3 regions of the Bacillus sp. FDAARGOS_235 genome follow, and region 3 is predicted to be linked to each of the others. Evidence: riboswitches for the same ligand, from Rfam matches in the RefSeq annotation. Region 3 holds a riboswitch; each other region holds the start of a gene.
What was found. Region 3 has a riboswitch for S-adenosylmethionine ahead of A6J74_RS15945 (ABC transporter permease). Riboswitches for the same ligand answer to the same signal wherever they lie in the genome.
Positions count from the first base shown of each region.

Region 1 (10,446 bases), 2.4 Mb from region 3:
TTGAAAGAGGCACATAAAGATAAGCTAAAACGTAATCGTATAAAGCGTCTTGTTGATGGGACGAGCAGTCCGAAACATATTGAGAAGATGAAAAATCCGAAAAATGAATTGGCGTATCGTTCATTTTACAATCCGACAACGTACGTATGGGGACCGCCTGGAACAGGGAAGTCGTACAATTTATCACGTATTATTTCGGCTCATTACCAAAAAGGAAAATCGGTACTTGTGTTAGCTCATAGTAATGCGGCAGTGGACGTATTAATGAGTGAAGTAACGAAGCAAATTGAAAAGAAAAAGAAATGGACGCCTGGCGAAATTGTTCGTTACGGTTATAGTCAACATGAACATATACGAAATCATGAAACGTTACTTGCGTCGAAGTTAGTTGAAACGACGAACGGATCATGGGGTGAGGAAAGACTCTACTTAGAAGAAACACGCCAAGAACTTCGTGAAAAAATTTTATCGTATAAAGCAACATCTGCTGATAAGAAGCGTATACAAGAGATTGAAAGTGATCTTCGAAAGCAAAAAGCGAAAATTAAAGAAGTAGAAAAAGAATATATTGAAAATGCGAAAGTAATTGGTGCGACTTTATCAAAATGTGCAATTGATTCACTTATTTATGAGCGTACATTTGATTTAGTTGTCGTAGATGAAGTGAGTATGGCGTTCGTTCCGCAAATCGCATTAGCTGCTTCACTCGGAAAACGTATCGTCGTTTGTGGTGACTTTTTACAGTTACCTCCGATTGCGATGGCGAACCATGAACTCGTTCGCAAATGGCTCGGCGAAGATATGTTTTATCATGCCGGCATTGTTGATTCTGTAAATAAATCAGAAGCACATCCCAACCTTTTTATGTTGCAGGAACAAAGACGTATGCATGCGGACATATCGAAGTTTACGAATTCATTTATTTATAAAAATAGAGTATACGATCATCCGTCTGTTTCAGAGCGTAAAGAACTGGCACAGTTACAGCCGTTCGCAAATGAGGCGAGTGTTTTATTTGATACGAGTTTAATGGGAGCATTTTCGTTAAAAGATGCTGCTTCGGGTTCTCGTTTTAATATTATGTCTGGTTTAGTAGCGATGCAAATGATGTTAATCGGACTGCTAGATGGTGTGCAATCTATCGGTGTGGTTACGCCTTACAGGGCGCAGTCACGCTTTTTATCAACATGTATCAGGGAAATGTTGCAGAGAACGAAATATCAAAACATACCAGTATTAGCGGCGACAGTTCATAAGTTTCAAGGTTCTGAAAGAGATATGATGATCTTTGATACAGTTGATAGTTATCCACAAGAACGACCTGGTGTGTTATTCTTTGACCATAAAAACCATCGCCTCGTCAATGTAGCAGTAACGAGAGCGAGAGGGAAGTTCATTCAATTATCGGATTGCCATTATATGCGTAAAAATCTTTCTAGAAAACAAGCGTTATCACAATTAACAGCTCATATAGAACGTCACGGGGATGTGTATGATCGCACGACATCCAGACAATTATGGGAGCGGAAAATATCGAAACGATTACGCTGGTTTATGGAAATGAATCTGGAGGAAACGAAAGGGCTATTAAAAGATATTTTAGCCGCAAAACGAAAAATCATTATTTCACTTCCAAGTACGAAGCAAGTAGATAAACGAGTATGGCAAGCGTTAATGCGTACAAATGCACAAATAACGGTTTATAGTGATGGACCAGTTCCATTAAAAAACATAAAGTTACAAAGACAAAATAAAGCATTCCCATTTGTATTAATCGATGATGAAATCTTTTGGGCAGGGGCACCTCTCACATCTCAAATGATGTTTGAAGGTAGTACGGAATTTCCGTACATATGTGCAAGACTACAAGCACCTGAGACAATTGGTGTATTAAAAGGATTTTTAGATATTCGGTAAATTCGGATAGGAATTCCTTGACTTTTACTTGGAATGAACTTAGAATGAAAATAATTTAATACAATTTTATGAAAATTCTTATCACGAGAGGTTGAGGGACTGGCCCTATGACACCTCGGCAGCGGATTCTTTACGAATACTGTGCCAATTCCAGCAAGGTAACTTGAAAGATAAGAAAGAAGCTCATTTTGACTGTATATACAGAAGCCTCTTTCTATCTTTTAGAAAGAGGCTTTTTTACGTGAAAATAAAAGGAGGAAGAAAAATGGGAGCGACAGGAGTAACGTCACAAAGAAAAACAATTGAAGAGAGCATAGAAAGAAATAAGGAAAAGTACATAAAAACAAGTCATGATATTCATGCGAATCCAGAGATTGGTAATCAAGAATTTTATGCATCAAGAACGTTAAGTTTATTACTAGGTAGTGCTGGTTTTCAGCTGCAGCATAATATAGCTGGGCATGAAACAGGTTTTATCGCACGAAAAAGTTCAGGAAAACAAGGACCAGTTATCGCATTTTTAGCGGAATATGATGCTTTACCAGGACTCGGTCATGCGTGTGGTCATAATTTAATTGGCACAATTAGCGTTGCAGCAGCAATCGCATTATCAGAAACGCTTGAAGAAATCGGCGGAGAAGTTGTCGTGTTTGGAACACCAGCAGAAGAGGGCGGGCCTAATGGTAGCGCAAAGTCGAGTTATGTAAAAGCTGGGTTATTTAAAAACATTGATGCGGCGCTTATGATTCATCCGAGCGGAAAGACAGCGACGACGAGCCCTTCACTAGCAGTCGATCCACTTGATTTTCATTTTTACGGAAAAACAGCTCATGCCGCAGCTTCACCTGAAGAAGGGATTAACGCATTAGATGCGGTGATTCAGCTTTACAATAGTATTAATGCACTTCGCCAACAACTTCCTTCAGACGTGAAAATTCATGGCGTCATTACAGAAGGCGGAAAAGCACCTAACATTATTCCTGACTACGCCGCAGCAAGGTTCTTCATCCGTGCAGCTACGCGAAAAAGATGTGCGGAAGTAACAGAAAAAGTAAGAAATATAGCACAAGGAGCAGCGTTAGCAACAGGTGCAAAAGTAAAAATTCATCAATTCCAAAATGAAATCGATGAACTACTCGTAACAAAAACATATAACGACATCGTAGCGGAAGAACTAGAACTACTAGGTGAAGAAGTAAATCGTAAAGAAAGAATCGGCATCGGCTCAACCGACGCCGGAAACGTCAGCCAAGTCGTACCGACCATTCACCCGTACATTAAAATAGGTCCAGATGACTTAATTGCGCATACGAATGAATTTAGAGAAGCAGCCCGTTCAGAATTAGGAGACAAAGCGTTAATTACATCGGCAAAAGCATTAGCAAATACGGCGTATCGATTAATTACGGAAGAAGGGTTGTTAGAGAAGGTGAAGGAAGAGTTTAGAGAGGCGCAGAGGAATCAGGGATAAGGGGATTAAGGTGCTCTTTTCGAATAGCAATCTAATTAATAAGTAGAGATATAAAAAAAGAACATTGAAATATCAATGTTCTTTTTTGTTTACTAATCATTGATTTTGTTGGTTTTTCTCATAAAGGAAAAACTTTTACTGTTAGCGGGAGATAATACGTATCCCTTTATCAGAACGACAATTTCTCCTCAAACTCACTCTTTAAAACAATTAAAGGAGATGATAATCCGAATTGCATTAACGAGTCTAAAAATGTAGCGAGAGAATCCATCGAATCGCTCATGACCTTCATCATATAATTAAATTCCCCGCTAATTCGGTATAAATCTGTTACTTCAGGAGCGGCATTACAATATTGGATAAAATCAGAGCATTGGCTCGTTTTAAACATGATGAATGCTTGAATGTTTTTATTAATTTTGGAAGGCTCAAATTTTGTTCGGTAAGCTGCGATAACTCCTTGATCTTCAAGTTTATTCATACGTTCCTTTACAGCAGGCTGTGTCATGGATATAATCCGTCCTATTTCTGAAACAGAAATTCTTGCATTTTCATACAACAAGTTCATAATTTTATGGTCAATTTCATCCAGTTTTACTGCGTTTTGCATTGTGTAGCCTCCTTATTTTGTTTTTTTTAGTGAATCACAAATTATAACTATAATATCATAAGTGAATGAACTAAATTACCTATAAATCTATATTTAAAATGATTGGTGTTTGCATGAAAATATAAGTATAGGTTTTTATCAAACGGAAATTTAGGAAGGATGGAAAAAATGAAGAATCTTGATGGGAAAGTAGCGTTAGTAACAGGAGCGAGTCGCGGCATTGGCCGTGCCATTGCAATGAGATTGGCGAAAGATGGTGCATTAGTTGCGATTCACTACGGCCGAAATAAAACAGCTGCAGATGAAACGATTAGTGAGATTGAATCTAATGGAGGAAAAGCGTTCTTAATTGAAGCTGAGTTCAATTCAATGGATGGTGTCAAAAAGCTAGTAGAACAATTAAAAAATGAATTACAAATAAGAGTTGGTACATCAGAGATTGATATTTTAGTAAACAATGCAGGGATAGGTACACAAGGAACGATTGAAAATACGACAGAAGAATTTTTTGATGAAATTATGGCCGTAAATATTAAGGCGCCATTCTTTTTAATTCAGCAAACATTACCGTTACTACGAGCAGAGGGGCGCGTTATTAACATTTCATCAGCTGAAGTAAGACTTGGTTTTACAGGATCCATTGCATACGGTTTAAGTAAAGGTGCACTCAATACGATGACACTTCCTCTAGCTAAACATCTTGGAGAAAGAGGTATAACAGTGAATACAATTATGCCTGGATATACGAAGACTGATATGAATGTGAAATTGCTAGACAATCCGGAAATACGAAATTTTGCTACGAATTCATCTGTGTTTGGACGAATAGGGCAAGTTGAAGATATTGCAGATGCAGTAGCATTCCTTGCTTATTCTGATAGCCGCTGGGTAACGGGGCAGATTATAGATGTTTCTGGAGGGTTTTGTTTATAGGGGCACTACTCCATACCCATCAAGCTAATCAAGTAAATTACTAGATATGAAACGATCCTTGTTTCAGTCTGAACAAGTTATCAAAGGAACAGTAGAGTCTATTTGTGGCGCTTAGTGCGCTCTTTTTTCGCATTATTTTTGTACCAATCATTACAATTATGAATAAGGAGTGTTTTTATGCCATCGATTATTTATTAGCTTTAGCAATCTTTTGTATGACTACATCAGAATTTATGGTTGCAGGTATGATGAATGAACTTGCTCTTGCATTCCAGGTTTCTGTATCATCTATTGGTATTTAATTTCAGCTTATGCAGGAGCAATGGTAATAGGAGGCCCCATTTTAACTGCAATCCTCTTACGGATGCGCAGCAAACAAGCATTATTGTTTTTAATGTTCGTATTTTTAATTGGTCAATCGCTCGGAGCTATTGCTTGGAACTATAATATTATGATGATTTCACGTATTATAACTGGTATTGCTTCAGCTTTTGGAGTTGCGATTTCCTTTTCTGCAACATTGGTTCACTCTGATTCAAGGGGAAAAGCTGCATCAATTGTACTTGCAGGTTTAATGTTCTCAACTGTATTAGGTTTACCTATAACAACCGTTATTTCGCAATATTTTGGCTGGCGTATTAGTTTTGGGGCAGTTTCGGTTCTTGTGCTAGTATCAGGGATTATGATTCAACGGTTGTTACCATCATCTTCAAATAAAGAGCAATTAAATTGGAAAGACGAACTTCTGCGATTTAAGAATATCCATCTTTGGGCAGCGTACGTAACAAGTATGTTCATTATTGGTGGTACGTTTGCAGCATTTAGTTATTTCACTCCGATCTTTACAAATGTCACAGGCTTTTCAAGTGCAAGTACGCCATCCTTTCCTATGATTCTACAGAAAGAATAGCGTATTTTTTCATTTTAAGGAAATTTAGTTTTACTAGCTTGGTAGTATCACACATCCATCAACTTAAAGGACTATTTTTGAACTTGATTTTTATGAAATATGCACCCGAAAATTTATAGAAATAATTCTAATGTTACCTCTCTAGTTAGTAGGATATTTTTTCTTAATATATGCATACTAAACATATTATAAAAAGTACATAGAAAGTGAGAGAATCATGGCTAAATTTTTGAGGCGTTTAAAATATAGAGATAATCCTAAGTCATTTCCAATACGAGACAATACTCATTTTCAGGAAAAAAATATTGAAGACGCCCTCTTAGACGCTGATTTAACCAAAAACATAGCTAATATTCAGAATATATTTCGTCAAGCGCCTGATTTAGTAATTCGGCGGTTTCAAATAACAGTAGATGGATTAGAAGCAGCTTTAGTATATTTATCTGGATTAACAGATAAAGAATTGATTCAAAATCATGTTCTAAGTCCTTTGATGAATAGTGACTTTAATACCAATACAGAACTTCCAATTCCATTAGGACAAATTAAGATTATTAATACATTGAGTCAGATTGAAAATGCTATTTTTGGGGGAGATAGTGTTTTATTAATTCACAGTCGAACAACAGCACATCAACTGGATACAAAAGGATGGCCACAAAGGAGTGTTGAAGACGCTCATAACGAAATAGCTCTAAAAGGTGCACATCAAGCATTCATAGAAACTGGAAGTCAAAATATCGCAATGATTCGAAGGTATATTCCTTATCGAGAATTAACGATAAAAGAAATGGCAATTGGTGTACGAAGCAAAACCAGAATTTCTATTTTATATTTGAAAGATGTAGCTTCTGAAAATGTGCTGAAGGAATTAGAAACACGAATTCAAAATATTACAGTCGACGCTGTTGCTAGTAATGGCGAACTTATAGAATTCATTGAAGATAACCCTTACTCACCGTTTCCGCAATTTATATTAACTGAAAGACCTGATTTGGCAGTATCTCACATTTTACAGGGCAGATTTGTAACTGTAATGGATCATTCGCCTAATGTGTTAATTACTCCAACAAATTTTATTTCCTTTTTTCAAGGAGTGGATGATTACGGTACAAGGTGGTTAGTTGCTTCGTCTATTCGGGTGCTTCGTTTTATCGCCTTTATGATTGCTTTATTTTTACCTGCGAGTTATGTTGCGTTTATTTCCTTTAATTTTGAAGTTATTCCTGTAGAGCTGTATTTATCTATTGCAGAATCAAGAACGCGCGTACCCTTTTCTCCAGTTATGGAAGCATTACTTATGGAAATAACATTGGAAACGATGAGAGAAGGGGCTTTACGGATACCTACTCCGATCGGTCAGACAGTTGGAATTGTAGGTGGTATTGTTATTGGACAAGCGGCTGTTCAAGCGGGAATTGTAAGCAATATTATGATTATTGTTGTTGCTGTTACCGCCATCTCTTCTTTTGTTATCCCTAATTATGATATGGGAGCGGCAGTAAGATTTTTACGTTTTCCGATGATGCTAGCAGCTGCCTTATTTGGAATTGTTGGACTTGTTATCGGATGGATGACATTAATTGGACATCTAATCAGCCTTGAATCGCTAGGTACCCCTTATGGAATGCCATTAGCACCGTTTCGCTTTGCAGATATGAAAGATGCTTTTGTACGCTTTCCTTTATGGGCAATAAGAAGACGTCCTAAGGGAAAAAGAGCCATTCAATCTATTCGACAAGGAAAGAATCATAATAAAAGGTGAAATTATGAAAAAGTATGCTTATAATGAAATCTCTCTTATGCAGTATATTGTTTTAATCAATGGAATGCAGGTGGCCACTGGCGTTTTATCGCTTCCACGTGTGCTTGCAGAAAAGGCTGGAACAGATGGATGGATAGCTATATTGATTGGTTGGATTTTCTCCACAATATCAGGTGTGTTTATAGTGAAAACAGCTGCAAGATATCCTGAGGATACGATTTATGATATTCTTATACGATTGTTTGGAAAAATAGTAGGGAAAGCATTCGTTGTTATTTACATGATGTACTTCGCTTTTTATTCTTGTGTAGTTCTTGTGAACGCTATGCTTTATCTTAAGGGATGGCTTCTTCCAAAAACGCCTGACTATCTCGTTATCTTTTTGTTTTCGATTCCTACCTTTCTTGTCGCACGTAACGGCCCTCGTATTATAGGGCGGTACTCCGAACTTACTTTTTATACGATGCTTTGGATTCCGTTATTTTTTTTGATACCTCTTAAAGAGAACGGAAGTTGGATGCCATTCTTTCCTCTCTTAAAAGATGGGTGGAAACCTATATTTACAGCTGTACCGACCACTATTTTTGCTTATTTAGGATTTGATATTGCGTTCTTTTTATATCCCTTTTTACAAAAAAAACAGTATGCAGTCCATGGAATGGTTATTGCAAATACTTTAACGATGTTATTTTATTTATTTGCTACTTTTGTTTGCTTTGCCTATTTTAGCCCTGATAGCATTACGCAATTTAACCAACCAGTACTAAATTTACTGAAAGTAATTGAGTTTCGTTTTTTAGAACGTTTTGACATGATTTTATTGGCTCTTTACTTACCCGTTGTTTCCACAGCATGGATTCCCACCATATATTGCGCTGTATTTTGTTCAAGCCAATTACTTGGAAAACAAGACCATAGCCCTCATGTAGTTATTCTCTTATTGCTCATTATCGGATTCATATTTTGGACTCATCCTAGTTGGAATGAAGCCGAAATTTGGCAACAGGTATTATCGAATGCTGGATTAGGATTAACCTATATATTACCTATCATTTTATGGCTGTACTGCTGTCTATATGAGAAATTTCGCCAGGGGAGGATACATTGAAAAGAAAAGTACTGTGTTGTATTTTGTTATCGGTATTCATGATGACTGGATGCTTTGATCAAACAAATGTTGAAGACGTTTCTCTTACTCTTGTTCTTGGTATTGATTTAGATCGTAATGATAATTTATTAGTGTATATATCAAGCCCTGTTTTTAATAAAGAAGCAAAAGTAAAAGAAGAAACTACTGTTGTAAAATCTGCTACGGTTCGAAAATCTAGAGACCAATTTGATGCTACTGTTATGGCACTTACCTCGGGAAGCAAAACACAGGTTATTTTAGTTGGAAAACGGTTACTGAAACAAAAAAATTGGATGAAATATCTCGATCCATTTTACCGAGATCCCAAAAATACAGTTACCACAAGGGTTGTTGCTGTAGATGGACCTGTTTCAGACGTCATCTATTACAATCCAAAAGATAAGCCGCGTCTTCCTCTATATTTAACAAAACTAGTTGATACCGCCTCTTTAAGAAATATAACAGTAAAAACAAATCTTCAAGAACTACATGAACAAATAGCAGACAAAGGGTTAACAGCAAATATGACTGAGATGAAAAAAACGAAAAAAATATTTGTGACAGGTACAGCTTTGCTAGATGAAAAAGGACGGTATAAATTAACACTAAAATACGATGAAAATAAATTATTACGCATTCTGCAACAAAGAACTGCAGGCGATTTTCCATTTACAATTGCAATTAAACTAAAGTCTAATAGCCAGGATAAAGATTGGATAAGTTTTACTGCATATAATATTAAAGTAAAGACAAAGGTAAGATATGATAATAAGTTTATATTTAATACAGATATAAAGATGAGGGTCGGCATTACAGAACGGCTTTTTTCGTTCAATACAAGAAAGGATGCAGCAAAATTACAAAAGGCGATCGAAACTAAGCTGGAAGCTGATTTCAAACAATTAATAAAGAAAATACAAACTGCCAATATTGATCCTATTGGGCTTGGGAGATATGCAAGAACTTACACATATCCAGAATGGAAAAAAGTCCAAAATAAATGGAATAACGAATTAGCAAAAGGCGATGTAAACGTCAAGGTTAACATTAAAATTTCCGGAATGGGTACGATTAAGTAACATGAATTCAACTGTGATTCGTACTAAGATTGCAAGTACTGTCTACTTTAGAAGGAGAAATGTCTTTAATAGGAGTACCGTCACATCGCTATGAACCTTAAATTTTATAGTACCCCCAGAACGAAATTTTGTGTTAACTTGTAACAAAAACGCTCATTTTTTCGTCTTGGGGTAATTCTGAATTCTTAAGGTGATGGCGATGGGGTATTGACCCTACCTATCAACTTAAAAATTTTATAACACCTCAAGCTAAAAATTTCGTGTATTTTTGACAGAAGGCAGCTTATTTTTCGTTTTGGGGTATTTGCATTTCTTAGCTTGATGGTGATGTGACGGTACCCCAATCGTAATTTATATGAAAAGAACTCCTCAACAGATGAAAGAGTTCTTTTTTATTTTCACATTCATTTTTCATCTTTCATTGATTAATAGACATTCCAACAAATACCTCTAAAAAGAACATAAATTCGTAAATGATCAGAACAAACTTTCAAAAGATCCTTACGCAATCTATTACCATGCGTACTACTCAATAGGAAAAAATGCCTGCCACTCCCTGAGAAATGTCGAATCTGCAAAATTCATTCAACATTTCCAGGATGATGACAATAGATTATTTTTATAATTCTATT
Region 1 covers NZ_CP020437.2:5,149,355-5,159,800, forward strand. The annotation lists gene A6J74_RS28955 (AAA domain-containing protein) at 1-1,917, shown strand, start outside; SAM riboswitch class I at 1,993-2,094, shown strand; gene A6J74_RS28960 (M20 family metallopeptidase) at 2,183-3,388, shown strand; gene A6J74_RS28965 (Lrp/AsnC family transcriptional regulator) at 3,558-3,998, opposite strand; gene A6J74_RS28970 (SDR family oxidoreductase) at 4,167-4,931, shown strand; partial or broken gene A6J74_RS28975 (MFS transporter) at 5,090-5,811, shown strand; gene A6J74_RS28980 (spore germination protein) at 6,059-7,606, shown strand; gene A6J74_RS28985 (GerAB/ArcD/ProY family transporter) at 7,611-8,714, shown strand; gene A6J74_RS28990 (Ger(x)C family spore germination protein) at 8,711-9,814, shown strand; gene A6J74_RS28995 (sterol desaturase family protein) at 10,434-10,446, opposite strand, start outside.
Region 1: another riboswitch for S-adenosylmethionine. It lies ahead of A6J74_RS28960 (M20 family metallopeptidase); the one in region 3 lies ahead of A6J74_RS15945 (ABC transporter permease).

Region 2 (10,446 bases), 850 kb from region 3:
ACAACAAATGATCGGTGGGATAATCATTTTCTTTGGTCTATGGTTTGTAAAATTGGAGAAAGTAAAAGTTCATACTACCGTACAGGAACCTATATCAAAATAGGAAAACAGATCACTTATGATCTGCTTTCCTATTTTTTTATTTTTGGTAAGAAGACGAGAAATAAGATAGCAGTAATAAGTGGAATTAAGTTTAAAAATGGAATACGGAAGAGTGTGATAAGAATAATACCTGGAAGGAGAACACCGAGGACAGCGTAGAAAATACTATGATTTTTCGTGTACCAATATAGCGAAAGTCCAATAAGTGCAGGGACAATGAGATGAATGAGAGCCATTAAAAAATAAATCATTAGACGCCCCCTTTATTTGTGTATTTATTACATCATATCCGTATGTTCATAGATTGATATCACTTTTTTCATAAATGGACGAAAAATGTTTGGAAAAACGTCACAAATTATAAGAATATGATGTTCGAAATCTTGTATAATATTATTTTCTGAAAACATTTAAACAACATAAACATTGGGTTTATGTTGTTTTTAATTTGAGTGAAGAGAATTTTAAGTAGTATGAACTCGAAAGAAATGAGTTATACAGCTTTTGTTGGATAGATTAAAACTACTGAAGAGGGGTACAGCATGATTAGTATGTCATTAAGATCGTTTAAAATTCAATCGTATTATTTACTAGGTATTCTGCTATTAGGCTGGATGTTAACGCCGTTTTCAGCGCATTTTCTAGGTGCAGGAATTGGACTTATCGTAAGTATGTATTGTGTTTGGCTTTTAGGGAGACGAATTGAGAAGCTTGGAGATAGCATTGTAAAGAAAACGAAAGCACCGACGCTCGGTATGTTTAACCGTTTTGCCGCTGCTATTTTGGGTGCTATTATTATGTACGAAATTGAGCACCATATGGTGATGTGGGCTTTTGCAGTAGGGATTATGGGCGGTTATTTCTTAATTGTTGTTAATTTAGGCTACTATAGCATGAAAGATGAGAAAGAATTAACGAAGAGATAAAAAGATAAAAGCTGCTCTTTAGATGGGATAGAGGATCCAGCGGTGGCTAGAAGCGGTTAGAGCCTTTTTTAGCTCCGTACTTGTATAAAAAATAGATAGAAAGAAGCTTACGTAAAAACGTAAGCTTCTTTTTTATGTAAGTGTGTGTAACCGTTAAGCCGCATTGGGTTTTGTCGGTGAGTACGCGAAACTTTTCGGTTACACGACACTTATTCATATGAGTAAAGGGTTATTCCAACAGAAAGTTTTAACTTAAGCGATTGGACCGCCTAAGTTAATAATAGCTTCAGAAACGCTGTCGAACTTTTTGAAGTTCTCTTTGAATTCGTTTGCAAGTTCAATTGCTTTTGTTTTGTAAGCAGCTTTATCAGCCCAAGTTTGTTCAGGTATTAATACTTCGTCAGGTACACCTGGTACGTGAAGAGGTACTTCAAGACCGAAGATGTCATGTTTAGCAGTTTCAGCTTTTGCAAGTTCACCGCTTAGTGCTGCTTGAATCATTGCGCGAGTGTAACCTAAGTTCATACGCTTACCAACACCGTATTCGCCACCAGTCCAGCCAGTGTTTACTAAGAATACTTTCGCATCGTGTTTCTCAATTTTTTCACCAAGCATTTCAGCATAGCGAGATGCATCAAGTGGTAAGAATGGTGAACCGAAGCAAGTTGAGAATGTAGCTTGCGGAGATGTAACGCCGCGCTCTGTTCCTGCTAGTTTACTAGTGTAACCACTTAAGAAATGATACATAGCTTGTTCTTTTGATAACTTACTGATTGGAGGCAATACGCCAGATGCATCAGCAGTTAAGAAAATGATTGTATTTGGATGTCCTGCAACACTTGGCAGCACGATATTGTCAATCGCATGCATAGGGTAGGCAGCACGTGTATTTTCTGTTAAAGTAGTATCGTTATAGTCAGCGATGCGTGTTTGATCATTAATGACAACGTTTTCTAAAACAGATCCAAATTTGATTGCATCAAAGATTTGTGGTTCTTTCTCATGAGAAAGGTTTACACATTTCGCATAGCAACCGCCTTCAATATTGAATACACCGTTATCAGACCAACCATGCTCATCATCACCGATTAATTTACGGTTTGGATCAGCAGATAAAGTTGTTTTACCTGTTCCAGATAAACCGAAGAATAGTGCTACGTCACCTTCTTCACCTACGTTTGCAGAGCAATGCATAGAAAGAATATCTTGTTCAGGTAGTAAGAAGTTCATAATAGAGAAGATTGATTTTTTCATTTCTCCAGCGTATTCTGTACCACCAATTAGTACGATACGTTTTTCGAATGAAACCATGATGAATGCTTCAGAGTTTGTACCGTCAATTACTGGATCTGCTTTAAAGTTCGGTGCAGAAACAATTGTAAACTCTGATTCATGAGTTGTTAATTCTTCTTCAGTTGGACGAATAAATAATTGATGTACAAATAGATTGTGCCATGCATATTCGTTAATAACTTGAATTGGTAGGCGATAGTTGCGATCGGCGCCTGCAAATCCTTTGAAGACGAATAACTCTTCTTTTTCTTTTAAGTATTCTAAAACTTTAGTATATAATTTATTAAAATGTTCTTCAGAAATCGGTTGGTTCACAGCTCCCCAAGCAATTTTGTCAGCAACCGATGCTTCTTTCACAATAAATTTATCTTTAGGAGAACGTCCTGTGTATTTTCCTGTTGAAGCAGAAACTGCACCAGTAGAAGTTAATTTCCCTTCATTTCGCATTAATACTTTTTCCACTAATTGCGGAACACTTAGTTGAATCTGTGCATTGCTTCCGTTCAATAATTCATGTAAACCGATTTGGACATTCACAGTACTCATATTTATATACCATCCTTTTCATTTAATGAAATATTTCTCGTAATCCCCATCAATAGTATAACACAATTATATAAATAATGTATACTATTTATTTATTTTTGTTTGTGTGAATGTATTATTTCCTTATTAATATTTCATTCCAGGCGTATTGAGAAAAACTTTCAGGAAAATGTGAATATTAATTGACAAATGAATATCATTTCTTTAGTATAGGTTGGGACGGATACTCTCTTATCCCGAGCTGGCGGAGGGACAGGCCCGATGAAGCCCAGCAACCTCACTTGTAGTGGTAAATACATGTGAATAGGTGCTAAAACCTGTGCGAGGCTAATGGTCTCGAACGATAAGAGCAAAGGGCAAAAAGCAGTATGCAAGTAGCAAATTAAACCTTTCCTCTATGTTAAGTAGGAAAGGTTTTTCTGTATGCTTGTGTGGGAGAATAAATGTATGTCGCAGTTTGTGGCAAATTAAGGATGAGTTCCGTACAATATATACAATTACTGTAGGGAGGTTTACCACATGACAAAAAAACGTCATCTGTTCACATCTGAGTCTGTAACTGAAGGACATCCAGATAAAATTTGTGACCAAATTTCTGATTCAATTTTAGATGCGATCTTATCAAAAGACGCAAATGCACGTGTAGCTTGTGAAACAACTGTAACAACTGGTTTAGTATTGGTAGCGGGGGAAATTACGACTTCTACTTACGTAGACATTCCAAAAATCGTTCGTGAAACAATTCAAGGCATTGGTTACACACGCGCAAAATACGGATTCGATGCAGAAACTTGTGCAGTTTTAACATCTATCGATGAGCAATCTGCTGACATCGCTATGGGTGTTGACCAAGCGCTAGAAGCACGCGAAGGTCAAATGACTGACGCTGAGATTGAGGCAATTGGTGCAGGAGACCAAGGTTTAATGTTTGGTTTTGCATGTAATGAAACACAAGAATTAATGCCACTTCCAATCTCGCTTGCTCACAAATTAGCTCGCCGTTTAACTGAAGTACGTAAAGATGACACATTATCATACTTACGTCCGGATGGAAAAACGCAAGTTACAATTGAGTATGATGAAAATGGTAAACCTGTACGTGTAGATACAATTGTAATTTCTACACAGCATCATCCAGATGTTACATGGGAAGAAATCGATCGCGATTTAAAAGAGCATGTAATTAAAGCTGTAGTTCCAGCAGAATTAATGGATGGAGAAACGAAATTCTTCATTAACCCAACTGGCCGCTTCGTAATTGGTGGACCACAAGGTGATGCTGGTTTAACAGGACGTAAAATCATCGTTGATACTTACGGTGGATACGCTCGCCACGGTGGCGGTGCATTCTCTGGTAAAGATGCAACGAAAGTTGACCGTTCTGCAGCATATGCAGCTCGTTATGTTGCGAAAAATATCGTAGCAGCTGGTCTTGCTGACAAAGCAGAAGTACAACTTGCATACGCAATTGGCGTAGCACAACCAGTATCAATTTCAGTTGATACATTTGGCACTGGTAAAGTATCTGAAGACGTACTAGTAGAACTAGTTCGTAACAACTTCGATCTTCGCCCAGCTGGTATTATTAAAATGCTAGACTTACGTCGCCCAATTTACAAACAAACAGCAGCTTACGGTCACTTTGGACGTACTGATGTAGATCTTTCATGGGAACGTACAGACAAAGCAGCTACTTTAAAAGAGCAAGCTGGTCTATAATATATGAAAAAAAGCTTTGCGCAGTGAGCGCAAAGCTTTTTTTATTTCGTTTTACTTACAATTTGAATGCATGATTTACAATACACTTCTCCGTCTAGCTCAATATATTTTTTCATATTAGTCATACCACTTGCTGGAAATGGCATATGAATCCGTGATTTTTCATATGTTTGTATTTCTTTTTCACATGATTTACAAATGGTCCGTTTCTTATGTAACATATGCAATCAACCTTTCATTTGACGTGCTTTACCCGCGCAAAAGGCACTGCTTAGTAAAAATAGCGTTGCGAATATAATACTTACTAATGTGGCGTATGGAATTGCTCCTTTTAGAGAAAAACCGACAGTGATGGAAGCAACGAATAAGAGGATGAATGTTGTTGTTAATTTTTTGTATAGTTCCATAATAGGTAGACCTCCGATTTATTTGGTAGTGCAATTTTAAAAACTGAATTCTACTATGTAGAAAATATAAGAAAAGTTAAAGGTTAGCTAATGATGTGAAGTCTAGGGGGATAAGAAAGAATGTTTTTCATTTTCCTTTTTGTGGATTACTATACTTATATTGTATCATGATGCATCATCGTCTTCATACATAATTGTGTAAAGGTATGTATGATAAAATGAAGAAAAGTCTTTAAGAAAGGAAGAAGAAAAATGAGTGTCAATGAACATAAAAAACAAGCGCCAAAAGAAGTGCGTTGCAAGATTGTAACAATTTCCGATACACGTACGGAAGAGACAGATAAGAGCGGACAACTATTACATGAATTGTTAAAAGAAGCAGGCCATACAGTGACTTCTTATGCAATTGTAAAAGATGATAAAGAAAGTATTCAGCAAGCAGTGTTAGCTGGTTATCATAAGGAAGATGTTGATGTTGTATTAACAAATGGTGGTACAGGTATTACGAAACGTGATGTCACAATTGAAGCCGTATCAGCGCTATTAGATAAAGAAATTGTCGGATTTGGTGAGTTGTTCCGCATGATTAGTTATTTAGAAGATATCGGAAGTAGTGCAATGTTAAGTAGAGCGATTGGTGGCACAATTGGGCGAAAAGTTGTCTTTTCAATGCCAGGATCTAGCGGAGCAGTTCGCCTTGCGATGAATAAGTTGATTTTACCGGAGTTAGGTCATATTACATTCGAACTGCATCGCCAATGAGTAAGTGGGCTGGAATTGTATTAGCAGGTGGTATGTCGAGTAGGTTTGGTGAGCCGAAAGCGTTAGCGAGCTGGCAAGGGAGTACGTTTATTGAGCATATTTTGAAAGTGATGACAAGGACGCTCCAAGAGGTTGTAGTCATTAGTCATTCTGATATAAAAGAGCGAGTAGAGCAATTCGTACAAGTTCCTGTTATAGAAGATATTCCGCACTATAAAGGAAACGGTCCACTTGCTGGAATTGTATCAGGAATGGAATATATAGAAGCAGATTGGTACGCTATTATGCCTTGCGATGCGCCAAATGTTTCGCATGAGTGGTTTACTATTTTATTAGAGCAAACGAACAATGAATATGATGCGGTTGTACCTATTATTAATGGAAGAAAACAACCGTTACTTGCAGCGTATCATAACCGTGTGAAAGAAAAGATTTATACTTTACTTCAAGAAGAAAAAAGAAGTATGGGGCAGCTTTTATTACAATGTAATGTGAAATATGTTGCCGGAGAAGATATACAAGCAAATGCAGAATGGTTTATAAATGTAAATACGAAAGAAGAATATGCGCAAGCTCAAAAAAACCTTTCAAATGAATGAAAGGTTTTTTGATATACAGAATTGGGGAACAATTGCTGTATAAAGGTATGTGAGTAAGCTGATTTTAAGGGGAATTCTTAAAATCACTATACAGTAAAAACACTGTATAACCATATATTAATTTTTATGGGTTTTTATTACAAGTATGTTTAGTTATGTTTATTTTTGTTATAATGTATATAGAAATAAAGTGATATTTAACCTTATGTATCATTTATTAAACTAAAATTTGTGTTCGTGTAATAAACTCCCTTCATTTTTTTGAAGGGAGTTTTTGTGTTTAAGCGAGTAATTCTGATGTGGCGTGCTGAAGGACTTCTGCATATTGATTAAGTAAGCCACGAAAAATCTCATCCCAGCTTTTGGATTTCGCATAAGACGAAGCTGCTATTCCCATCTGTATAAGTTTTTCTTTATTTTGTAATAAAGAATAAATGGATGATAGAAATGCATCCGCATCTTTTGGTGGACAAAGAACTCCCGTTTTTCCATCTGTAATAATATTTTTAACTCCGCCACTATTTGCACCAATGACAGGGGTACCACATGCAAGTGATTCGAGTACGACATTTCCAAACGTTTCAGTAGCTGATGGAAATACCATTATGTTAGAACAAGCATATGCTTCAGCTAAATCTTCACCTTGTAAATAGCCAGTAAAAGTGACATTTGTTTTCGAGACAGCTTCACATAAGTTTGCTGCTAGAGGACCATCTCCGGCGATGAGCCAATGAATGTCGTTTCGAGTATGCGCGGATTTAACGATAAGGTCTTGCAACGTATCAATATCTTTTTCAGGAGCAATCCGTCCAACATAGGAAAGGACATACTTCGCTGTAATATTATATTTTTTTCGGAATAGGTCTGTATTATAAGCTGGATGAAAGAGTGTGCAATCTACACCACGTCCCCAAATAGAGAGGGACTGAAACCCTTTATTTTTTAGTTGATGTAATGTTTCAGAGGAAGGAACAAAATTCTTTTGCATATGACTATGAAACCATTTTAAATAGTTCCAAAGCATATTAGAGAGGAATTCGATTTTGTAATAGCGTAAATAGGCATCGAAATCAGTATGATAAGAACCGACAACTGGAATGTTTAACTTTTTTGCATAATACAATCCACAAAGTCCCATGTTGAAAGGTGTAGCAATGTGAATCATATCAGGTTTAAAGGTAAGAAGTTCCCGTTTAATGCGCGGAGTAGGAAAAGAAAAGCGGCATTCTGGATATAATATTGTTAACGGGATACTTCTCATTTTGTTCACATTTGCTACGAAATTATCTTCAGCGGTATGCTGAGGGGCGAAAACAGAATAGGCGATATTTTCTTTTTGAAAGTAACGTGTTAATCGCTCTAATGTTTTCGCAACCCCATTGATTTGTGGTGTAAAAGTATCGGTAAATATGGCGACTCTCATCATATCGCTCCTTTACGTGAAGAGTGGGATGCATTGATAAAAAGAGATGATGCCAGAGCAAGTGCCGAGGCACATACCGACGAATACGTCTGACGGATAGTGAAGCCCTAAATAAATGCGAGAAATCCCGACGCATAATGCTAACGGTAATAGAAAAACAAGTAAGCTTGGATTATAGCAAATAAATGGAATGAACACAGAGAAAACAGCCGTTGTATGACCAGACGGGAAAGAGTGGTCTTTTAATGGATGGACTGGATATTTTGCATCCTGAATTGTTAAATAAGGACGTTTTCGTGGATAATATCTTTTTAATATTTGCACAGGAATATGGCTAATTGCTAAAGAAATAGCAGTTGCAATTGCAGCTTGATGCAAAGTCCCTTTTGCGAAAATTAAAAAGAAAAGTGTGAGTGCAATGGAGAAAGTGGCACCACCAATATGAGTAATATTGCTGAAAAAGATATTTAATGTTTTTTGATCAAAGTAGCGATTAATTCCTTTGAAAATGTAACATTCTATTTTATATAATCCACTGACCTTCATGAAGATTCTCCTCCCTCATCTACATATATATGGAGATATTTGCTTCTATTTTAATAAGATTTTGTTGAGGGAATAATAATGTTTTGTAAAGAAAAAGTTAGTTTTTATAAAGTGAAACTTTAATCAGTGGGGATTCTGTTCATCCACCACTGATTATTAGCCTTCACCAATCGGGATGAAAAAAGCTGCCAATCTTATGGCAGCAGGAAAATTATTTTTGTAATGATTTATAGTATTGACCTTTTTCAACGTATTGTGTGCGAATTCGTTCCATGTCTTTACGGTCTTCTTCTGTTAATTCACGAATGACTTTCGCTGGGCGACCGAACGCTAACGTATTTGGTGGAATTTTCTTCCCTTGTGAAACGAGACTCCCAGCACCGATAAAGGCTCCTTCACCAATTTCAGCACCATCTAATATAATAGATCCCATTCCAATTAAAGCATCTTTTTTAATGTGACAGCTATGTAAAATGACTTGATGTCCAACTGTAACGTCATCTTCTAAAATAAGAGGATACTGAGGGCTTTGGTGGAGTGTACATTGATCTTGTACATTTACCCGGTCTCCAATTATAGTCGGTGATACGTCACCTCGGATGACTGTATTAAACCAAATACTTGCTTCTTCACCAATGGAAACATCGCCTGTAATCGTAACATAGTCAGCGATAAAAGCACTACTCGAAATTTTTGGTTTTTTTTCTTTATAAGGATATATCATGTAAAGCCTTCCTTTCCTAGAGACTAGTTTTAGTGTATCAAATTATGAAAAAGAGTGAAATGGAGGAGGTCTGTATGTGGAATTATGAAGCGGAGGAAGCGAAAGCTGTAGTCGTTATTGTACACGGCGCAATGGAATATCACGGACGCTACGAAGCGGTCGCGGAAATGTGGAATCATATCGGCTACCACGTCGTGATGGGAGACCTTCCGTCACATGGAACGACTTCGAGAAATAGAGGACATATTGATTCATTTGATGAATACATAGAAGAAGTTAAATTATGGGTGAAAGAAGCTAGAAAATACCGGGTACCTATTTTTCTATTCGGTCATAGTATGGGCGGTCTTATCGTGATTCGTATGATGCAAGAAACGAAGAGAGAAGATATAGATGGTATCATTTTAAGTTCGCCATGTTTAGGCGTATTAGCTGCACCTGCTGCTCCGCTTCGAGCGGCTTCAAAAATATTAAATGTTGTTGCACCAAAATTGCAATTTGCAACGAATCTTACAGTGGAAATGTCGACACGTAATCATGAAGTGAGAGATGCGATGGAGAATGATTCATTGTTCTTGCGCAAAGTATCAGTACGTTGGTATAGTGAATTAATTAAGTCTATTGAAATGGCCCATAAGAAAATAAACGATTTTCCAGATGTTCCGCTCTTGCTAATGCAAGCATGTGAGGATAAACTTGTAGATAAAATACGTGTCCGCATATGGTTTGATAATGTTAAAATAAGTGATAAGGCATATAAAGAATGGCCTAATTGTTATCATGAATTATTAAATGAGTATGAGCGTGATGAAATTTTGAATTATATTCAGTCATTTACTGAAATACGTATCAATAACATAATAGAAACAAATAAGTAAATTATTTGTACAATGAATAGAGGAGATGAAGGAAGAAGTGAACGTACCGAGTAATCCCATAACGCTCATGGCGAAAGTATACCGTGATGTGTTTCCGGTTGTACACCATGAGCTAGCGATGTGGAAAGAGCGTGCCTACCATATTCCGAATGATGAGCTTCATAGTCAGGCAATCGCAAGTATTGAGCATAAAACGTTTCATTGCGAGGGCGGTGGCATTTTAGCGCTATTAGCAAATGAACACCGAGAGGAATGTATTCGTTTTATCGTAGCGTATCAAACGATTAGCGACTATTTAGATAATTTATGTGATCGCAGTACATCACTTGATCCGAACGATTTTGCCGCGCTGCATGAATCCATGTTAATGGCATTATCACCTGAAGTAGAAGGTGGCGGTAATTATTATCGTTATCGTGATGATCAAGATGATGGTGGTTATTTAGATGAACTTGTTGAAACGTGCCAAGATGTTTTAAAGAAAACGAAGCACTATGACAAAATTGCTCCTGTTCTTCATG
Region 2 covers NZ_CP020437.2:3,596,796-3,607,241, forward strand. The annotation lists gene A6J74_RS20620 (DMT family transporter) at 1-103, shown strand, start outside; gene A6J74_RS20625 (hypothetical protein) at 132-353, opposite strand; gene A6J74_RS20630 (ATP synthase subunit I) at 645-1,028, shown strand; gene pckA (phosphoenolpyruvate carboxykinase (ATP)) at 1,281-2,867, opposite strand; SAM riboswitch class I at 3,096-3,217, shown strand; gene metK (methionine adenosyltransferase) at 3,387-4,586, shown strand; gene A6J74_RS20650 (hypothetical protein) at 4,628-4,807, opposite strand; gene A6J74_RS20655 (hypothetical protein) at 4,814-4,993, opposite strand; gene A6J74_RS20660 (MogA/MoaB family molybdenum cofactor biosynthesis protein) at 5,246-5,755, shown strand; gene A6J74_RS20665 (molybdenum cofactor guanylyltransferase) at 5,752-6,354, shown strand; gene A6J74_RS20670 (glycosyltransferase family 4 protein) at 6,635-7,777, opposite strand; gene A6J74_RS20675 (phosphatase PAP2 family protein) at 7,790-8,323, opposite strand; gene A6J74_RS20680 (gamma carbonic anhydrase) at 8,535-9,047, opposite strand; gene A6J74_RS20685 (alpha/beta hydrolase) at 9,122-9,925, shown strand; gene A6J74_RS20690 (tetraprenyl-beta-curcumene synthase family protein) at 9,963-10,446, shown strand, end outside.
Region 2: another riboswitch for S-adenosylmethionine. It lies ahead of metK (methionine adenosyltransferase); the one in region 3 lies ahead of A6J74_RS15945 (ABC transporter permease).

Region 3 (10,446 bases):
TTTACATCATATTTAAAATCTTCATTAAACATGTCTCTATATAGAGAATATAGATTAAAAATTATATAGATTTCATAGGAAAAGAGGTGATATTATTTTGGGAAAGGGGGCGACATTATGAAAAAAATTATTTTTGTTTCAAGTTTAGTACTTGCAATCAGTCTAGGGGTAGGGTGTAGTAATGAGAAAACAGCAAAGACGGATGAGCCGAAAAAAGAATCAGTTCAAAAAGAAAAGGAATTAGCAGCGAAGGATGTTTTCAAGAAAACGAACGAAGCTTTTAAAAATGAAGAGCATGTAACGATGACATATGGTGTAGGCGTAAAAGCTGAGGGAACAGAGATGGACATATTAAAGGCTAAGATGCAATTAGAGCCAAAGACAAAGAATTCTCGTTCTGAAATGAATATTTCCGGTACAGATGTTGTAGTGTATACTGTGGATGGTAAAGTTGCTGGTGAGGTAAAAAACCCTAATACAGGAGAAGTTATAACCGTACCAGAGGAGCAATTAAACGCTGGTGGAATGAAAGCGACTCAAGATATTATAGATAAGTTAGAAGTACCGGAAGTAGTTTTAGATAAAATGAAGATGGAGAAAAGCGGAGATAAATATAAACTGAAATTTACATTAAAAGGGCAAGAAACAGAAAGTATGTTAACTAGCATGGATGAAACGCAGAAGAAAATGTTACAAGCACAAAATGCGAAGATAGAAGAAGTGGATGCAGAATATATCATTACAAAAGATTTTAAATATGAATCAGCAAAGATAGACATGATTATGAGTAGTAATGGCAAGGATAAAGCACACATTATTACGAACGCAAAATATACGTCGTACGAAAAGTTTGACCCAATAAAATTGCCAGCAGCAAAGTAACAGTTTTGATGAGGGGGACCTAAAATAAGGACCCTCTTTTTTGTATACTTTCTTCACAGGAAAATAGGTACAATATGAAGAGGAAAAGATGTAGAAGAGGAGAGTGTCATTTGAAAAAAAGAAAGATGATGGTGGTCATTGTAGCTTATACAGTGTTGCTTGCAACATCTGTAAATACATATAAAGAGCAACTAATTCATCCCATTATGAGCGATGTAGGAAAGTTACTTCCAACGAAAATTAAACGTGTTGAACATGCTGAGGATGAAAGTTCATTAAAACAGGTCGTGCAAGATGCAAATGTTTCTAGAGAGAAGATTTCTATTGCAGGTATGCAACATAGCCAAGGCGGACAGACGTACTATCCGAACGGTACGATGCTTGATATGAAAGAGTATAATAAAATATTAGCATTCGATCCAGAGAAGAAGCGGATTACAGTTCAAAGTGGTGTCACGTGGAATGATATCCAGAAGAAAATTAATCCATACGGTCTTGCAGTTCAAGTGATGCAATCTCAAAACATTTTTACTGTTGGTGGTTCATTAAGTGTAAATGTACATGGGCGTGATATTCGTCATGAAGCATTGATTGATACAGTAGAGTCATTTAGATTGTTAATGGCAGATGGCACGGTACGTAATATAAGTAGAGAAGAAAATGCAGAGTTATTTCCATATGTCATCGGTGGTTACGGGTTATTTGGTGTCATTTTAGATGTGACATTAAAGCTAACTGATGATGAATTATATGAAATGCATACGAGAATGATAGACTATAAAGAATACACGTCTTACTTCAAAGAGAAAGTGAAAAAAGAAGAAAATGTTCGTATGCACTTAGCACGTATTTCTGTTGCTCCAAACTCATTTTTAAAAGAGATGTATGTGACGGATTATGCATTGGCACAAAATCAAAATATGAGAGAAGAGTACAGTGAATTAAAAGAAGAAAATATTATAGCTGCACCGAAATTTTTGCTTGGATTATCACGTTATAGTGATTGGGGAAAGAATACATTTTGGGATATACAAAGAAGTTATTTTGAACGTACAGATGGACAGTTTGAGACGCGGAATAATGTTATGAGATCAGATAGTGCTTTTATGGAATATGAAAATCCGAACCTTACAGAAGTGCTACAAGAATACTTTGTGCCTATAGATTCCTTCACGGAATATATAGATGATTTACGTGCCGTATTAAGTGAAGAAGAACTGAACTTGCTCAATATTACGATTCGTTACGTGGAAAAGAATGAAAATGCAGTTTTATCCTATGCAAAAGATGATATGTTTGCACTGGTGCTTTTAATTAACCAAGGACGCTCCGAGAGTGAGGTGAAGAAAACAGAGGATGTCATTCGGAAGATGATTGATGTTACTTTAAAACATAACGGTAGTTATTATTTACCGTATTATTCTTATCCAACGAAAGAACAGCTAAAGAAAGCATATCCTCGTATAGAAGAATTTCTTCAGAAGAAGAAGGAAGTGGATCCAGAAGAGAGATTTGTGAATTTATTTTATAGGGAGTATACGAAATGACATATAGAAGATTTGTAGCCTCACAAAGCATCATTATGATGGCAGGAAGTATGGTATTTCCTTTTTACATTCTATTGCTTCGGAATGTTGGAAATAGCTTCTCACAGTTTGGGTGGGCTTATGGCTTATTTGCATTAACTTCAGCACTTGTATATCCGTTAGTAGGGAAGGCGTCTGATAGAGTAGGTGATCAAAAATTATTAATAATATACGCTTGGTCCATGGCGATATTAATGCTTTGTTTTCCAATTGCAACGGAAGTCTGGCATGTGTATATTCTTCAAGTTGTAATGGGAGTTTTAGGTGCTGTGCAGCGTAATACTGAGAAAACGTCGTTAGCACGAAAGGTTGTGCAGGAAAAGGCTGGTTATGAGATTGGAAAATACCATGTGTGGACATCAATTGGAGGCGCAGTAGCGATTATTGTAACGGGGTATTTAGTAGATTTCTTTACGATTGGTACGATTTTTTATATTGCATCTATCTTATATGTAGTAAGTGGAGTTGTATTAAGTAGTAAAAAAATATAACCATTCCTATTTTTACCTAAATACCCTTTGTTTGTTATACTAAAAGGGAAGACAAAAGAAAAGGGGACATTGCCTTTGATGAAATTTTTAGTTTTAGTTATTCTCACTTTGTTTTTGATTCCATGGACAAGAAGCGGTAGTAAACTTCGAGCAGTGGATAAGAAGGGGGATGAGAAGGTTGTAAAGGGTAAGAAATCATCCATTTTAGTTATTCCTGTTTTATTTTGGATAGGTATTGCAATCTATGAATATTTTTGGCTAATTGATGATCGAGCAGATTCGATTCTTACTCATTATTCTGTTGCAGTAGCAATTTTAATTGGGCTTGTTTTATTTTCACAAGATCAGATAGGGAAATTAGAAGGTACATTAAAAGGTCTTCTAATGTTTGTTTTACTTGCAAGTTACGGCTATTTTGGTTATTTGCACGATATAGTAATCACGCAAAAGAAATATGATTCTGTTGTTAAGGTAGAGAAAGATATTTCAGAGCCATTTACTGAAAATGATCAGCCGTTTACAGTGCCGCCAAAGACAGCGGAGAATAAGATGAAAAAAGTATTTGGGGATATTCCGAAAGTAGCTTATTTTGAGCTAGGAGAATTAACGCCACAAATGGTAAACGGTGAGGCTTTATATGTAGCGCCGATTGAAGTTTCAGGATTTTTTAAAGCACGTAAAGCTGAAACAATTCCAGGGTACGTAACGATGTCAGGTACGAACCCTGATGCCGAAGCGAAACTGCATCTCGGTTATAAGATGAAATACGTGCCAAGCATGTTTTTCGGGAATAATTTAGAGCGTGTCGTACGAAAATCCGAACCAAATTTAATCTTTAAAGGGAAACCTAAATTTGAAGTTGATGATAAAGGGAAACCGTATTATACAATGACATATGGTGAATTTATTTCAGGGAGATCTGGATTTGAGGTAGAGGGTGTTGTTGTAGTAGATGCACAAACAGGTGAAGTGAAAAGATATGATAAAGGAAAGGCACCTAAATTTGTTGATGGTGTATTGAATCATGAGACCGCATCTACATTAAATACGTATTTCGGTAAATATATTCACGGATTTTGGAATACAAAATTCTCGCAAACTGATATGAAGATTCCGACTGAGTGGGGGACGAAAGAAGGAGTGACACCAATCTTCGGTAAGGATGGAACGCTATATTACTTTACTGATTTCACCTCTCCAAAAGAAGGAGTAGATTCTGCGTTAGGTTATTCACTTATTGATGCACGTACAGGTAAGTTGTATTACTATAACGGAAAAGAAGTAAAGGGAATTATGGATGGTTCAGCTGCTTCAGAAGTGGTGGATAATTCCTTTAAAAGAGAGAAATGGCATGGAACGATGCCGGTTATTTATAACGTGTACGGTAAACCTTCTTGGATTGTACCTGTTATTGATGACGGGGGATTAGTACGTGCCCATACTGTCATCTATGCTTCTAATGCAAAAATATTTGCAACAGGTTCGACGCAAAAAGAAGCTCTTGAAAATTATAAAAATGCGCTAAGCGGGAGTGGAGATTCATTTAGACCAACTTCGAGTGGAAAAGAAGCGCAAAAAGAAGGTATTGTACAGCGAGTATATAAAGAAAAATCAGGTGAAAATACAATTGTGTATGTACTGTTAGAAAATGAACAAAAAGTATTTATGATACCTGCGAAAAAATTCCCATATGCTATGTTTACAGAAGTGGGAGATCCAATTCAAATCACATACTTAGATACAGGAGAGGCGATGTCTTCCGTATCTAAATTTACAAATAGCAACTTGAAAAAGTAAAGCGATAGAATTTCTATCGCTTTTTTTTACATTATGAAAGAGGAAAATGCGCTATACTTGACGTATGTTTATGTTGTAACTATAATTGTTACGATTCAGTATGAATACGAAAGGGTGAATGGAAAAAGTGAATGAAGTTAATCACGAAATATATAAACCTGTAAAGATGAACAGGTTATGGATGATTCTTGTATTAGGAACACTTACGGCGATTGGGCCGTTATCTATTGATATGTATTTGCCTTCGTTACCGAAATTAACGGATGATTTACAAACGGGTGCATCCCTTGCGCAGCTTACGTTGACAGCATGTTTACTTGGGCTTTCAGTAGGACAATTATTTGTCGGTTCAATTAGTGATATTTACGGAAGGCGCAAACCTCTTATTATTGCTCTTATTATTTATGTTGCTTCTTCATTACTTTGTGCTGTAGCACCGTCTATTTGGACTTTAGTGCTTTTACGTTTCTTACAAGGCGCTTCGGGCTCTGCTGGTATCGTTATATCCCGTGCAATGGTAAGAGATATGTACTCAGGTTCTGAAATGACGAAGTTTTTCTCACTACTTATGTTAGTAAACGGAGCAGCACCTATTTTGGCCCCGATTATCGGGGGGCAATTATTACAGTTTACAACGTGGCGTGGTGTTTTTATCGTTCTTGGAGCAATTAGTGTATTTATGTTAATCTCGGCTACTTTCGTATTACGTGAAACATTACCTCCTGAAGAAAGAGAGACAGGTGGTTTGTCAGGAACATTGGCGACATACGGAAAGCTTCTGAAAGATCGCTTGTTTATGGGATATGCATTGTCACAAGGATTAGTAACAGCGGCAATGTTTGCCTACATTTCGGGATCACCATTTGTGTTGCAAAATATATACGGGGCATCACCACAGCAGTTTAGTTTATTCTTTGCGATTAACGGTATCGGTATTATTATTGCCAGCCAAGTTACTGGTCGTTTAGCAGGAAAAGTGAATGAGAAAACATTATTTGTTTCCGGTATTATTATCGCCGCTGTTGGTGGCTTATCTCTACTACTTACAATCGTATTAGGAATAGGTCTCATTGGTGTTTTATGCTCGTTATTCCTTGTTGTATCAAGTGTTGGGGTTGTATCGACAACCGGCTTCTCGTTAGCAATGAGAAATCAAAAACAAGCGGCAGGAACAGCATCAGCTTTACTAGGCTTATTACAGTTTATTTCAGGGGCACTTGTTGCACCATTAGTAGGTATTGGTGGAAGTAATACGGCATTGCCGATGGGTATTGTGATAGCTCTTTGTGAAATTGGTGCTGTATTATGTTATCTATTTATGGCTAGAAGAAGTGAAAAGCATTTTGAACTGCAACAAAGACAAAATTTAGAAGCTTAAATTATAAAAAAGAGTTGATTCAAATATTTTTGAATCAGCTCTTTTTTCATTTCTTTGAAATAACTCATACAGCTTTGTAAGGTGATGCAAAAGTTATTTGCATAAAGTGACGATACTGTGACAAAAATGTTGGTATATATATTAAGGTATCCTCTTAAGTGTAAAAAGTAGGGCGTTCTCGGTATAATAACAAGTGGAGATAAAAGAAACTATAGATAGAAGTAGATGTAGATAAAAGGAGAAAAAGAGATGAAGAAGGTTTTGGGTATTGCTGTAATGGGAAGTATGATTCTTCTAGCGGGATGTAATGGAAATAAAGATACGAAAGAACCGAAAGAGAAGGTAGAGCAATCTACAGAACAAACAGAAGAAATGAAAGAATACAGCGCAGTACATGAAAAATATGATATAAAAATGAATAAAGAAATCAATAAAGCACTGCAGTTATTTGAAGTGGCAAAGGAAAAGGGCGGTAAGGAAATAACGAATGCTGCATATAAAGAAGATGTGCAAAAAGTAACAACGAGCATGTTAGAAAATATTGATAATATACGTAAAGAAATTCATGTTCCGAAGTCGAAAGAGCAAGAACATGAGGTATATGTTGGTTTCTTGAATGAATCGGAACAAGCGATGAAAAAATTACAGAAGTTAGCTAAAGAAGAAGATTCATCATTAATTCGTGATATAGAAATTAATTTTGCAACAGCATCGACATACTATAAACGTTTTCAAACAGAAACGAAGAAATAACCTTGCACATGCAAGGTTATTTTTTCTTCTTACCATCACCATCTTCATCTTCGTATACTAACACTTTCTGCTCTTCGTGAAATTCGGAAATAGTTTGTCCGGTAATATTATCGAAGGGTGTGTAAAAAGAAGTAATGCTTTTCTTTTTAATGAAAAGTTTATAAAATCCAATGATAACAAGTATAACAATTGTTAATGGCAGTCCTATAGTCGCTAGAAGTAAGGAATCCATCATATAGCTCCTTTAATATCATTTCTTTATATTATAAACAAAAAACTGCGATTTAGATAAATGGCCCCATTAAAAACTGATTTTTCTAAATATATCCAATTTGATTGACTTTTCATTTTTTCAGAATTATAATTCGAAATATACAATTTGAACCAAATAATAATATAGCAATTTACTTATCCAGAGAGGTAGAGGGACTGGCCCTATGACACCTCAGCAGCGGGTTCTGTAATAGGAACACCGTGCTAATTCCAGCAAGCAAGTCTTGAAAGATAAGTGATGGGCCTTTGTTTATTAAGCCTTGATCTTATTTTTTAAGATCAAGGCTTTTTGTATTCTAAAAAGAGAAAAGGGAGTAATGGAAAAAGTATGTTCATAAAACTAAGTAAATATATATGTTTAGGGGGTTATTGAAGTGTATGTAATTAAAAAATTATCAGTTATGGTGTTCACGCTATGGGTTATTACGACAGTGACATTTCTAATTATGCATATCATTCCGGGAGATCCATTTTCATCAGATGCAAAAATCTTTCCTGAAGAAGTGATTCAAAACATGAGAGCGAAGTATCACCTTGATGAACCGTTGTGGAATCAATATGTTGCTTATTTAGACGGTGTAGTTCATTTTGATTTTGGTGAATCTGTTCAATCAACCGGGCAAGGTGTATCAGAAATTATAACAACTGGCTTTGGTCCATCAGCAATTATTGGTCTACAAGCACTTGTTATCTCATTGTTAGTCGGAATTGCTGCAGGTACATTTGCTGCTCTATATCATGGGAAAGTAATTGACTATAGTGTGAGTTTGCTCGCAATTCTCGGTATTTCTATTCCAAGTTTTATTTTAGCACCACTATTTATACAAGTATTCGCTATTCAATTTGAGCTTTTACCAGTAGCGTCTTGGGGAACATTCGAACATACTGTATTACCATCTTTCGCATTGGCGTTAGGTCCAATTGCGGTTATTACAAGGTTTGTTCGTTCTAATATGATCGAAGTATTGCAGAGTGATTATATTAAGCTAGCAAGAGCGAAAGGCATACCAATTAAGAAGATTATTATAAGACATGCTCTTCGAAATGCGATTGTTCCAGTACTTACATTTGTTGGACCATTAATGGCTGGACTTTTAACAGGGACTTTCGTTATTGAAAAAATCTTTTCAATTCCTGGCCTAGGAAAATATTTTGTAGATAGTATTTTTAACCGAGACTATCCGGTGATTATGGGAACAACAATTTTCTATAGTGCATTATTAATTACTTGTATTTTCATTACAGATATTATTCACCGCATTGTTGATCCGCGTATTCGTTCTATTACATAAGGAGGGGGGATATTTAAATGGGAGCTTATGAAATTAATGAACAGTTATTAACGAAAGAAGAGAAAAAAGAATTAACGATAAATAAAAATCAGCAAACGATTAGCAGAAAGAAAGAAGTGTTTCGTAAGTTTATATCGAATCCAATCGCAGTTTTAGGAACAGTGACGTTATTGCTAATTATTGTTTTCTCGCTTATTGGCGAAAGTTTAACGCCATTTACTGCGAGTGAACAAGTAAAAGAGGCAACAAATTTACCGCCGAGTAGTGAACATTGGTTTGGAACAGATGATCTAGGGAGAGATATTTGGGCACGTACTTGGGCTGGTGGGAAGATTTCACTAACAGTTGGATTAGTAGCAGCTGCCCTCGATATAGGGCTTGGTGTACTAATTGGTGGATTTAGTGGATATGTGAGAGGGCGTAATTGCCTTGGAACGTTAATTGATGAGTGGATTATAAGAGGAATTGAAGTATTATACGGCATCCCATATTTATTAATTGTTATTTTACTATTAATTGTTATGAAACCAGGTCTTTTCACCATTATTATCGCCCTTGCATTAACGGGATGGATTGGAATGGCTCGTCTCATTCGAGCACAAGTATTGTCTTTAAAACAACGAGAGTTTGTTATTGCAGCAGAGCGATTAGGTACATCACATATAAAAATTATATATGGGCATTTAATTCCGAATTTAACAGGGATTATTATCGTCAATTTATCATTTACAATTCCAGCAGCTATTTTTTCAGAATCATTTTTAAGCTTTATAGGACTTGGGGTACAATCACCAGTGGCAAGTTGGGGGACGATGACGAATGATGCACTCGGGACATTATTGAGCGGAGAATGGTGGCAGCTATTTTTCCCGGCAATCATGATTGCACTCATTATGTTCGCATTTAATGCAATTGGTGATGGTTTGCAAGATGCAATTGATCCAAAAATCGTAAAACGGAATCGAAAGGAGAAAAAACATGGGACAGCTCTTATCTTTAGAAAACGTAACGTTAGCCGTTGAAAAAGAGAATAGTAAGCAAGCAATTGTGAAACATGTTTCCTTTTCTATTAACGAAGGTGAAATAGTTGCACTTGTAGGAGAAAGTGGTTCAGGAAAAAGTGTTACAGCACAATCCATTATCGGCTTGAATCAAGAATCAATTCATATCGATGATGGAAATGTATCTTTCCAATCAAAGGAATTAACGAGTTTACAAGAATTAGAATGGAATCAAATTCGCGGAAAAGATATTTCCTTTATATTTCAAGATCCGCTTTCATCTTTAAACCCAACGATGAAGGTAGGCAAACAAATTACAGAAGTAATTTTGCAACATGGGAAAAAATCGAAAAGAGAAGCAAAGGGAATTGCGATTAACTTGCTAAATGATTTAGGGATACATGAAGCAGAGAAACGCTTTGAGCAATACCCACATCAATTAAGTGGGGGGATGAGGCAACGTATTTGCTTAGCAATTGCATTTGCTTGTCATCCAAAGCTTGTAATTGCAGACGAGCCGACAACAGCGTTAGATGTAACGATTCAGAAACAAATTATGGGGCTATTAAAAGAAAGGAAAGAAAAACAAAATACGAGTATTTTATTAATTACACATGATTTGGCACTTGTGCGTGAAGTAGCTGATCGAGTAGTTGTTATGTACGGGGGACGTGTCGTTGAAAAAGGAACGATACAGGAGGTAATAGGTTCTCCTAAACATCCATATACGAAAAGCTTATTACAAGCAATTCCGAATATGGATGATTCCGAAAAGGTATTACGTGCTATAGAAGGAACGACACCTTCCATTGAAACATTAAATAGCTTTGGTTGTCCTTTTGTAAATCGTTGCCCAGTAGCGATAAAAGAATGTATTCATCGTTTCCCAGAGAGAACAACATATTCTAAGGCGCATAGTTCACATTGTTGGCAGCATGTTCTAGAGCATAATAAAGCGAAATCAAAAGAGAAGGTGAATGCCTCATGACGACA
Region 3 covers NZ_CP020437.2:2,743,257-2,753,702, reverse strand. The annotation lists gene A6J74_RS15980 (DUF6612 family protein) at 118-882, shown strand; gene A6J74_RS15975 (FAD-binding oxidoreductase) at 993-2,429, shown strand; gene A6J74_RS15970 (MFS transporter) at 2,426-2,959, shown strand; gene A6J74_RS15965 (DUF3981 domain-containing protein) at 3,038-4,756, shown strand; gene A6J74_RS15960 (multidrug effflux MFS transporter) at 4,875-6,134, shown strand; gene A6J74_RS15955 (hypothetical protein) at 6,384-6,887, shown strand; gene A6J74_RS15950 (DUF3951 domain-containing protein) at 6,904-7,119, opposite strand; SAM riboswitch class I at 7,293-7,398, shown strand; gene A6J74_RS15945 (ABC transporter permease) at 7,535-8,452, shown strand; gene A6J74_RS15940 (ABC transporter permease) at 8,470-9,474, shown strand; gene A6J74_RS15935 (ABC transporter ATP-binding protein) at 9,431-10,441, shown strand; gene A6J74_RS15930 (ABC transporter ATP-binding protein) at 10,438-10,446, shown strand, end outside.